DNA from 2 places in the Streptomyces sp. NBC_00076 genome. Region 1 is predicted to be linked to the other one. Evidence: riboswitches for the same ligand, from Rfam matches in the RefSeq annotation. Region 1 holds a riboswitch; the other holds the start of a gene.
The links. Region 1 has a riboswitch for cyclic di-AMP ahead of OHA64_RS34985 (M23 family metallopeptidase). Riboswitches for the same ligand answer to the same signal wherever they lie in the genome.
Positions count from the first base shown of each region.

Region 1 (5,394 bases):
CTCGGCGTAACCGGCGGAGAGCACGACGAGCCCCTGCACGCCGTGCCGGCCGCACTCCTCGACGGCTTCGGGGACCTGCTCCGCGGGCACGGCGACGACCGCCAGGTCCACCGGCCCGTCGATGTCCCGCACCGACCGGTGCGCGGGCACCCCGTCGACGTCCTTCTGCCCCTCGGGCAGGGATTTGTTCACGGCGTGCAGCCGGCCCGTGAACCCGGCGTCCCTGATGTTGTGGAGGACGCTGCGGCCCACCCCGCCGGGCGTGCGGCCGGTCCCGATGACGGCTACGGAGCCGGGCGTGAGCAGCCGCTGCACGGAGCGCCCTTCGGCGCGCTGTTCGCGCGCGTACTGCACGGCGAGCGAGCGGTCCGTCGGCTCCAGGTCGAACTCCAGGCGAACGACGCCGTCCTCGAAGCTGCGCTTCTGGGTGTACCCGGCGTCCGTGAACACCTTGATCATCTTGGTGTTGGCCGGCAGCACCTCGGCGGCGAAGCGGCGGATACCGCGCTCGCGGGCGACGGCCCCGATGTGTTCGAGGAGGGCGGAGGCCACCCCGCGCCCCTGGTGGGCGTCCTGGACGAGGAAGGCGACCTCGGCCTCGTCGGCGGGGGAGGAAGCGGGCATGCCGTCGGTGCCGATGCGGTCGTAGCGTACGGTGGCGATGAACTCGCCGCCGATGGTGGCCGCGAGTCCCACCCGGTCCACAAAGTCGTGGTGCGTGAAGCGGTGGACGTCCTTGGCGGACAGGCGAGGGTAGGGCGCGAAGAAGCGGTAGTACTTCGACTCGTCCGATACCTGCTCATAGAAGCTGACGAGGCGATCGGCGTCATCGACGGTGATGGGCCGGATGCGCGCGGTACCACCGTCGCGCAACACCACGTCGGCCTCCCAGTGGGCGGGGTACTCGTGCCGGTCCGACGAGGTCTGCATGGGCCCCAGAGTACGGCTCGCGTACGACAACGGCGCGAGGCAGTCCGCGGGGGACGGAGTCGGACCGAGGCCGCGGTCCGACGCCACGAAGGGGCGGGACGAAGGCCCGCTCCGGGCAAGCTTCACGTGTGGGAAACTGGTCTAGACAACCCTGAACATCGAAGGGCAGCATCACATGGCTGAGCGCCGCGTCAACGTCGGCTGGGCCGAGGGTCTCCACGCCCGCCCCGCTTCCATCTTCGTCCGGGCCGCCACGGCCGCAGGTGTCCCGGTGACGATCTCCAAGGCCGACGGCAACCCCGTCAACGCGGCCTCCATGCTGGCCGTCCTCGGCCTGGGCGCACAGGGCGGTGAGGAGATCGTCCTCGCCTCCGACGCCGAAGGGGCGGATGCCGCCCTCGACCGCCTCGCGAAGCTTGTCTCCGAAGGTCTCGAGGAGCTCCCCGAGACCGTCTGAGAACAGACGCCGCAGCGCAACCCCGAAGGGCTCGTCCGAATTATCGGGCGAGCCCTTCGCATTTCCCCGCCTCGGGCCGATTTTCCCGTTTACGGGCAGCAGAATTAATCCCCCGCGAATTATCCCCTCTTTGTATACGGCTGCCGTGTTAATGCCGCAGGCTCGTCATGTTTACGGGATGTTGCGAGTTCCTCACACGCTCCGGGCGATCTCCCTGGGACGGAAAGCGCAACCGGTGCGCGGCCGTGGCGCGCTCGGTGTGCAGTGCCGTGACCGCTCGCGCGCGCTCGCTGTCCCCGCGCGCCACCGCGTCCACGATCGCGCCGTGCTCCGCCCAGGACTCGACCGGGTTGGCGGGCGCGTCCACCGCGTACATCCAGGCGATCTTGTGACGCAGCTGGGTCAGCATGGAGGTCATCGCCGGACTGCCGGAGGCCTGAGCGAGGGTCTCGTGGAACCAGCTCCCCAGGGAGCGCAGGTCGTCGCTGGTACCTCTCCTGGCCCGCTCCTGGCCCAGCCGGACCAGTCCGCGCAGCACCTTGAGGTGGGCCTCGGTGCGCCGCTGAGCGGCCCGGGAGGCGCCGAGCGGCTCCAGGAGCACCCGCATCTCCAGGAGGTCGGCGCCCTCCTGCTCGGTGGGTTCCGCGACGCACGCGCCCGCGTGCCGCCGGGTCACCACGAAGCCCTCCGCCTCCAGCGTGCGCAGGGCCTCGCGGACGGGGACGCGCGAGACGCCGTAGCGGCGGGCGAGCAGTTCCTCGGTGAGCCGGCCCCCGCGCTCGTAGACACCCGCGACGATGTCGTCCCGGATCGCCGTGCATACCGAGTGCGCCGGAATACGCATGACCGACCTCCGCATTAATCCCCGTGAAACGTCGACGATTGACGTGTGTTCGGTGACTCTATTGCAATGAGCCGGAATTTCCGATGGCGGGTCGGAATCCATGGATATTTTTTGGACAGTCGGGCACCAGAAACGCCGAAAGCCCCGGCTCGGGGAGCCGGGGCCTCAGGTTGTCTTGCCGACCGTCGTCAGACGTTCACGCCGTGCGAACGGAGGTAGGAGACGGGATCGATGTCCGAGCCGTACTGCGCGCCCGTGCGGGCCTCGAAGTGCAGGTGGGGTCCGGTGACGTTGCCGGTCGCGCCGGAGAGACCGATCTGCGCGCCCGGGGTGACGGCCTGGCCCACCGAGACACCGATGGACGACAGGTGGCCGTACTGGGTGTACGTGCCGTCGTTCATCTTGATCACGATCTGGTTGCCGTACGACCCGCCCCAGCCGGCCTCGACCACGGTGCCGGAGCCGACCGCGTGGACGGTGGTGCCGGTCGAGGCGTGGAAGTCGATGCCGGTGTGGCTGCCTGAGGACCACAGGGAGCTGCTGGACTGGTAACCGGTCGAGACGTACGAGCCGGAGATCGGGGCGACGTAGGCGTTGAGGCGCTTGCGCTCGGCCTCGCGGGCGGCGCGCTCCTTCTGCTCACGCTCCTCGCGGGCCTTCTTGGCCTCCGCGACCGCCTTCTTGCGCGCGGCCTCCTCGGCCTTCTGCTGCGCCTCGGCCTCCTCGGCGGCCTGCTTCTGGGCGACGGCCTGGGCGTCGATCTGGTCCGCGATCGAGTCACCGATGGTGATGACGGGGGTGAGGCCGGTCTGCTCGGCCGCGGGCTCGGCGGCGAGCGCCGGGGCGGCCAGGGTACCGATGACGCCGGTGGTGGTGAGTGCCGCGACACCCGCCGCGCGGGCGGTGCCGCGCTTCATCCGGCTGGGACGACGGTGCTTCCCGGCGGCGCACATGAACGCCATGTGGTGGCTGGTCCTTTCCTTCCTTCTCGCCTACCGGGTTAGCTGACGGGTTCGGAGCAGGAAGGTCTCCTACGGACCCCCTCGCGGTGTGCGCGGGCGTCCGATTCACCCCAGGGACTTCACGTGTGGGTCCCCGGCTCCCCTGGCTCGCGCCATGTGGGGACTCGGCGATGACTGTCCGGTGCCGCGGGTGCGGCGCAGTGCCTGACGGACAGCCCGGACGACGCTAAGCGGGGCAACTTTCAATCCCCAAACGGATCACGCCTTTTGTAGCGCATGCCACAGGGCAGACAGGCAACCTCTCCCTCAATTCGGACATCGAGGGGCCCCGGTGACTCTCACGTCACCGGGGCCCCGGGCACTGCTGTGACTACTCCACGGAGGTGTGGCCGTTCCGCTGTGGCTCCTCCGCGTCGCTACTGTGTGTGCCTGGTCCGCGTCCCTACTCCGCGGAGACGACGGAGACTTCGCCGATGCCGAGAGCCTCGACGGGCTCCTTGATCTGTGCGGCGTCACCGACGAGGACGGTCACCAGGCGGTCCACCGGGAAGGCGCTCACGGCCGCCGCGGTGGCCTCCACGGTGCCGGTGGAGGCGAGCTGCTGGTACAGCGTCGCCTGGAAGTCGTCGGGCAGGTGCTGCTCGACCTGGTCGGCCAGCGTGCCCGCGACCGCCGCCGCGGTCTCGTACTTCAGCGGCGCCACCCCGACGAGGTTCTGGACGGCGACATCCCGCTCGGCATCGGTCAGCCCCTCGGCCGCGAGCGTGCGCAGCACCGTCCACAGGTCGTCCAGGGCGGGACCGGTGTTCGGCGTGTCGAAGGAGCCGCTGATGGCGAGCATCGCGGCACCCGAGCCGTCCGGCGTCGAGCGCAGGACCTGCCCGAACGCCCGCACCCCGTAGGTGTAGCCCTTCTCCTCCCGCAGGACGCGGTCCAGACGGGAGGTGAGGGTGCCGCCCAGGCAGTACGTGCCGAGCACCTGGGCGGGCCACACACGCGCGTGCCGGTCAGAGCCGATGCGGCCGATCAGCAGCTGGGTCTGGACGGCGCCGGGACGGTCCACGATGACGACCCGTCCGGTGTCGTCGGCCGTCACCGGTGGCACCGGACGCGGCTGGGCCGAGGAGCCGGTCCAGGCGCCGAGGGTGTCGCCGAGCAGCTCGTCGAGCTCGAGGCCGGTGAGGTCGCCGACGACCACGGCGGTGGCGGTGGCCGGACGGACGTGCTTCTCGTAGAAGCCGCGTACGGCCGCCGAGTCGATGGACTCGACCGTCTCCTCGGTGCCCTGGCGCGGGCGCGACATCCGCGAGGTCGCCGGGAACAGCTCCTTGGAGAGCTCCTTGGCGGCACGCCGGGAGGGGTTGGCCAGCTCGTGCGGGATCTCGTCGAGGCGGTTGCGGACCAGCCGCTCGACCTCGCTGTCCGCGAACGCGGGTGCCCTGAGGGCGTCCGCGAGCAGGCCCAGGGCCTTGGCCAGGCGGGAGGCGGGGACTTCGAGGGAGAGCCGTACGCCGGGATGGTCGGCGTGCGCGTCGAGGGTGGCGCCGCAGCGCTCCAGCTCGGCGGCGAACTCCTCGGCCGAGTGCTTGTCGGTGCCCTCGGAGAACGCCCGCGCCATGATGGTGGCGACGCCGTCCAGACCGGCCGGTTCGGCCTCCAGGGGCGCGTCCAGGAGCACCTCGACGGCGACGACCTGCTGGCCGGGGCGGTGGCAGCGCAGGACGGTGAGGCCGTTGTCGAGCGTCCCGCGCTCGGGGGCCGGGAACGCCCAGGGCCTGGCGTCGCCCGCCTGGGGCTGGGGGTGGAACTCCATCGCGGCGAGCTCGGTCACTGGGCCGCCTCCTCGTCGTTCTCGTCGGTGGCTTCGGCGTCTTCTGCTTCGGTGGTGGTCGGCTCGTAGACGAGCACCGCGCGGTTGTCGGGGCGCAGGCAGGCCTTGGCGACCTCCTGGACTTCCTCGGCGCTCACCTCGAGAACGCGCCCGACGGCGGTGAGGGCGAGCTGCGGGTCCCCGAACAGGACGGCGTACCGGCACAGTTCGTCGGCGCGGCCCGCGACCGTACCGAGCCGGTCCAGCCACTCGCGCTCCAACTGGGCCTGAGCGCGTTCCATTTCCTCGGCTGTGGGGCCCTCCTCGGCGAACCGGGCGAGCTCCTCGTCGATGGCGGTCTCGATGACCGGTACCTCGACGTCGCCGGAGG
Region 1 is NZ_CP108242.1:7,691,843-7,697,236, reverse strand. Features, by position in the region: gene OHA64_RS35000 (GNAT family N-acetyltransferase) at 1-930, opposite strand, end outside; gene OHA64_RS34995 (HPr family phosphocarrier protein) at 1,106-1,387, shown strand; gene OHA64_RS34990 (GntR family transcriptional regulator) at 1,536-2,231, opposite strand; gene OHA64_RS34985 (M23 family metallopeptidase) at 2,420-3,193, opposite strand; cyclic di-AMP (ydaO/yuaA leader) riboswitch at 3,207-3,373, opposite strand; gene OHA64_RS34980 (M16 family metallopeptidase) at 3,636-5,024, opposite strand; gene OHA64_RS34975 (M16 family metallopeptidase) at 5,021-5,394, opposite strand, start outside.

Region 2 (5,394 bases), 1.2 Mb from region 1:
TGGCCGTTGCCCACGTACAGGCCTACGTGGCTGATGCCGGAGTAGAAGAACACCAGGTCGCCCGGGAGCAGTTCGGAGCGGGAGACGCGTTGGCCTGCGCCGATCTGGGCGTAGGTCGTGCGCGGGAGGGACACGCCCGCGGAGCGGTACGCGGCGAGGGTGAGGCCCGAGCAGTCGAATGCGGCCGGGCCGGTCGCGCCCCACACGTAGGGGCTGCCCAGTTTGGAGTAGGCGAAGGAGACGGCTGCCGCCGCACGGGAGTTGGGTGCGTCGGAGGTGGCCGTCCCGGTCGCCGCCAGGCGGTCCCGCGCGGTGCCGGTGGAGCGTGCGGCGCGGGCCGTGCCGCCGCCGCCCGCCCCGTACCGGGCCCGTTCCTCGGCGGGTAGTCCTGACAGCAGCCGTCGGGCCGTGGTCAGCTTCCCGTTGACCGTCTCCTTGTGCCGCTTCAGCTCCGCCTGCCGGGACTTCAGCGAGGTCAGCTCGATGCGCGCGGCCCCGCGTAACCGTTCGATCTCCCGCAGCTGTCCGCGCACGTTCGCGACGGACGTGGCCTGCCTGCTGCCGGCCCGCTCGACGAACTCGGCCCCGTCCAGGTACTGGTCGGGATCGTCGGACAGCGCGAGTTGCAGCGCGGGATCAAGGCCGCCGTCGCGGTACTGCGCCCTGGCCATCGAACCCAGCGAGTCCCGGGCCGAGTTGAGCTTCTCCGTCCGGCGTGCCGCTTCGTCCCGCAGCGTGGAGAGGCGCTGCTGCGCGGTGTCCGCCTTCTCCTTCACGCCGTTGTACTTCTCGGTGGCGATCTCCGCCTCCTGGTACAGCCTGTCCACCTTCGCCTTGACCTGCGCCGGCGTCAGCTGGGGCTCGGCGTGTCCGGTCCCGTCGAAACCCGTCGCCGTCGCCGCGCCCGCGAGGGCGATCGTCGCCGCCGCGCGGGCCGTGTTGCCGCTGACCGAACGTTGCCGGGGCTTGCGGTGCGCTGCCAACTGGACTGCACGTCCTTTCGTACGACCGCCTGATCCGTACGAACGCCAAGCGGAGCGGACGTACGGCCGCCCCGGGGGGCGGATGACGCGTCCGGCGGCGCCCCGCACAGGGGGAGCGGACCGCCGCCGGACCTTCTCGGCGGTGGTGGCCGACTGCCGCCCCTGGCCCGGGCGGCGGTGGGGAGTCGGTCACCTGGTGAAGGACGCTAAACCCGACTGTGACGGCTCGGTAACGGGATGTACGGAAGTGCCGCGAGAGGACCGGCTGGTGACCGTATGTGACCGTGATTCGACTTCGGTGCCGTCGTCTTCACGCAGAGCGATGACCGAGGTGGGGAATGCGCGCCCCGGGATGTCCGCCAGGTGCTATGGCCGCATATATGCAAGATCCGATCCGGTGCGGAGGGCCGGAATGCGGGGAGGGCCGGTGTCAGGTGCCTCCCGCACCCTGATTAGGCTCCGGCCTCATGGACGTACTCATCCATCTCTTCGTCGGCCTGCACATCATCGGCATCGCCTCGCTGCTCGGCGGCTTCCTCACCCAGATGAAGGCGATGGGCCGGGGCACCGCCCGCTTCGTCCCGGCGATGCTGCACGGCGCCCTGACGATGCTCGTCACCGGCGCGATCCTGGTCGGCCTCAACCAGGCCGACGACCAGCCCGTCAACAACATCAAGATCGGTGTGAAGCTGGCCCTGCTGATCGTGATCCTCGGCCTCGTCTATGTGAAGCGGGACGACGAGCGGGTGGACAAGAGCATGTTCGGCGTGGTGGGTGCGCTGACCACGGCGAACATCTTCATCGCGGTGCTGTGGACGTGATCTCCGGACGGTCGGCGGCGTAGGCCGACAGGACCGCGCCCGCGGCACAACGCGCGGGCGCGGCACAAGGAGGGCAGCCCCCGCGCCGGAGGCGGCGGCGGACCGACACCGCCCGCCTCCGGACGGGAACGGTCAGGCCGGTCGCACCACGCGGTAGATCGACGACTCGCCGTCGTAGTAGATCGACTCCTCGCGGACGTACGCGCCCGGCTTCGGAGCGTGGATCATCATGCCGTTGCCGATGTACATGCCGACGTGGCTGATGTCGTCGTAGAAGAACACCAGGTCACCGGGCTGGGCGGCGGAGAGGGAGACCGTGGTGCCGGCGTTGACCTGGTCGTAGGTGACGCGCGGGATGTCGACGCCGGCGGCCTTCCAGGCGGCCTGGGTGAGGCCGGAGCAGTCGTAGGAGTCGGGGCCGGTGGCGCCCCAGACGTACGGCTTGCCGATCTGGGCGCGGGCGAAGGCGAGCGCCTTCTCGGCCTTGGTGGCGTACGAGGCGTCGGGCGCGTCGGACGAGGTACCGGTCGAAGTGCCGGTCGAGGACGAGGAGCCCGTCGAGGAGCCGCTGTCCTGCTGCTGAGCCGCCGCCTCCCGGGCCTGCTGCTCCGCCGCCTGTTGCTGCTGCGCCAGCTCGGCGGCTCTGCGCTTCGCCTCCTCCTGCTTCTTCTCCTCGATCGCGGCGAGCCGCGCCTTCTCCTCGGCGGTCAGCTGCGACAGCATGCTGCGGGCGTCGGCGAGTTTCTTCTGGACGGTCGCCTTGGCCGTCTTCAGGTCGCCCTGCGACTCGGTGAGCGTCTGGAGGCTCTCGGTGGCCTCCTTGCGCTTCTCCATCGTCGCGGACTGCTCGGTGACGTACTCGTCGACCGCGCCCTTCTGCCTGTTGGTCAGCCGGCCCATCAGCTGGGTCTGGTCGAAGTAGTCCTGCGGGGAGTCCGCGAGCAGGAAGGTCGCGGTGTCGGGTGCGGAGGCACCGGTGCGGTACTGGGCGGCGGCGAAGGAACCAAGCTCCTCCCGCGCCTCGTTGAGCTTCTGGGTGCGCTGGGCGACGTCTTCGAGGAGAGTGTCGACTTGTTTGCGCTGCTTCCCGGTCTTCTCCTTGGCCGCGTTGTACTTGTCGGTCGCCGACTCCGCCTGGCGGTACAGGTCGTCGACCTTCTGTTCGACCTCTTCGAGGCTGGGTTTGTCGTCGGCGGGGACGGCTTGCGCCGATTGGGACAGCAGGGCGACGGAGGTGAGGGCCGCCGTGGCGAGGGCCGGGGTCCGTATGCCTGCTACGCGCGTACCAGCGGGACGCGACTTGCGGTGCGACGCCAAGGGAGGCGACTCCTTCCACGTTCCGCCTACCGAGTTAGCTGTCGGGTTCGGGCGGGAGATGCGGAAGGGTTGCCCTACGGCCTTGTCCCAGGGGGAGTTGGGCCGATTCACCCCAAGTTCGGTGGGTCCCCGGTTCCATTCGCGCGGCGGCGCTGCGGATTCGGCGGAGGCCGCGCGGCCCGGCGAGGTTCGCCGGTGGAGGTCGTACGGCCTGTCCGGCACGGTAGCCAACTCGTGTGGCCGCTGTGAAGGTTGATGTTCGATATGCCCGATACATTTTTGTGACCTTCAGTCAGAGCGTGGCTGATCGTAGTAGGTTCATGGTGATTTTCCTTGATCTGTAATGACTCGTTCTGTTTCGTGAGCTCGGCGATGTCCGCCCGTTTCGGTCGGCCCGGACGGCAAGGTCCACGTCCCCGCCTGGTCCGTCGCGGACCGTGATGGCGTCATCTCGAAGGGTGAGTGAGGCCGGGTGGACGGTTCCGGAAGACCCTCGGGGTCTGGGCCCGCCGCCGGATTCCGGCGATGTTCTCGGGGTGGCGGCGGGCTGTCAGTGGGGGGTCCTAGACTCGGAGTGCGATGAGCAGCCTCTTTGATGACAGCTTCCTGGCGAACCTCCAGGCCCCTCGCGGGCACGAGGAGGGACCCCCGCCGCCACCCGAGGACGATCACGTACCGGAGCCCGTTCCGGACGATCTGTTCGGCGGGAAGTTCGACGTGCCGCCGGACCGGGACACCCACTACCGCGACGGTGCCCCGCGCCCGGCGGTGGACCCGGCCGCGCTCCTGGAGGGGCTGAACGAGAACCAGCGCGAGGCCGTCGTGCACGCCGGTGCCCCGCTGCTCATCGTGGCAGGCGCCGGTTCGGGCAAGACCCGTGTGCTCACGCACCGCATCGCCTACCTGCTCGGCGAGCGGAACGTGCATCCGGGCCAGATCCTCGCGATCACCTTCACCAACAAGGCCGCCGGCGAGATGAAGGAGCGCGTCGAGCAACTCGTCGGCCCGCGCGCGAACGCGATGTGGGTGATGACCTTCCACAGCGCGTGCGTCCGCATCCTGCGCCGGGAGTCGAAGAAGCTGGGCTTCACCTCCTCCTTCTCGATCTACGACGCCGCCGACTCCAAGCGTCTGATGGCCCTGGTCTGCCGCGACCTGGACCTCGACCCCAAGCGCTTCCCGCCGAAGTCCTTCAGCGCCAAGATCTCGAACCTGAAGAACGAGCTGATCGACGAGGAGGACTTCGCCGCCCAGGCCACCGACGGCTTCGAGAAGACCCTCGCCCAGGCCTACGCCATGTACCAGTCGCGGCTGCGCGAGGCGAACGCCCTCGACTTCGACGACCTGATCATGACGACGGTCAACCTGCTCCGCGCCTTCCCGGACGTCGCCGACCACTACCGCCGCCGCTTCCGGCACGTCCTCGTCGACGAGTACCAGGACACCAACCACGCCCAGTACTCCCTGGTCCGGGAGCTCGTCGGCACCTCCGAGCACCCGGTGGACGTACCGCCCAGCGAGTACGACCTCCAGCCCGCCGAACTGTGCGTGGTGGGTGACGCCGACCAGTCGATCTACGCGTTCCGCGGCGCGACCATCCGCAACATCCTCCAGTTCGAGGAGGACTACCCGGACGCGACGACGATCCTGCTCGAGCAGAACTACCGCTCGACGCAGACGATCCTCACCGCCGCCAACGCGGTCATCGAGCGCAACGAGTCCCGCCGTCCCAAGAACCTGTGGACCAACGCGGGCGCGGGCGCGCGCATCACCGGCTATGTCGCCGACACCGAGCACGACGAGGCGCAGTTCGTCGCCGACGAGATAGACCGCCTCACGGACGCGGGCGACGCGAAGGCCGGCGATGTCGCCGTCTTCTACCGGACGAACGCCCAGTCCCGTGTCTTCGAAGAGATCTTCATCCGTGTCGGCCTGCCCTACAAGGTCGTCGGCGGTGTCCGCTTCTACGAGCGCAAGGAGGTCCGGGACGTCCTGGCCTACCTGCGGGTCCTCGCCAACCCGGAGGACTCGGTGCCGCTGCGGCGGGTCCTGAACGTGCCCAAGCGCGGCATCGGCGAGCGCGCCGAGGCGATGATCGACGCACTGTCCCAGCGGGAGAAGATCAGCTTCCCGCAGGCGCTGAAGCGGGTCGACGAGGCGTACGGCATGGCCGCGCGCTCCACGAACGCCGTGAAGCGGTTCAACACGCTGATGGAGGACCTCCGTACCGTCGTCGACTCCGGCGCGGGCCCGGCGACCGTCCTGGAGGCGGT
Region 2 is NZ_CP108242.1:6,456,895-6,462,288, forward strand. Features, by position in the region: gene OHA64_RS29545 (NlpC/P60 family protein) at 1-983, opposite strand, end outside; gene OHA64_RS29550 (hypothetical protein) at 1,451-1,804, shown strand; gene OHA64_RS29555 (NlpC/P60 family protein) at 1,937-3,121, opposite strand; cyclic di-AMP (ydaO/yuaA leader) riboswitch at 3,129-3,297, opposite strand; gene pcrA (DNA helicase PcrA) at 3,701-5,394, shown strand, end outside.
Region 2: it holds a riboswitch for cyclic di-AMP, as region 1 does, so the genes downstream of both, OHA64_RS29555 (NlpC/P60 family protein) here and OHA64_RS34985 (M23 family metallopeptidase) in region 1, are expected to answer to the same signal.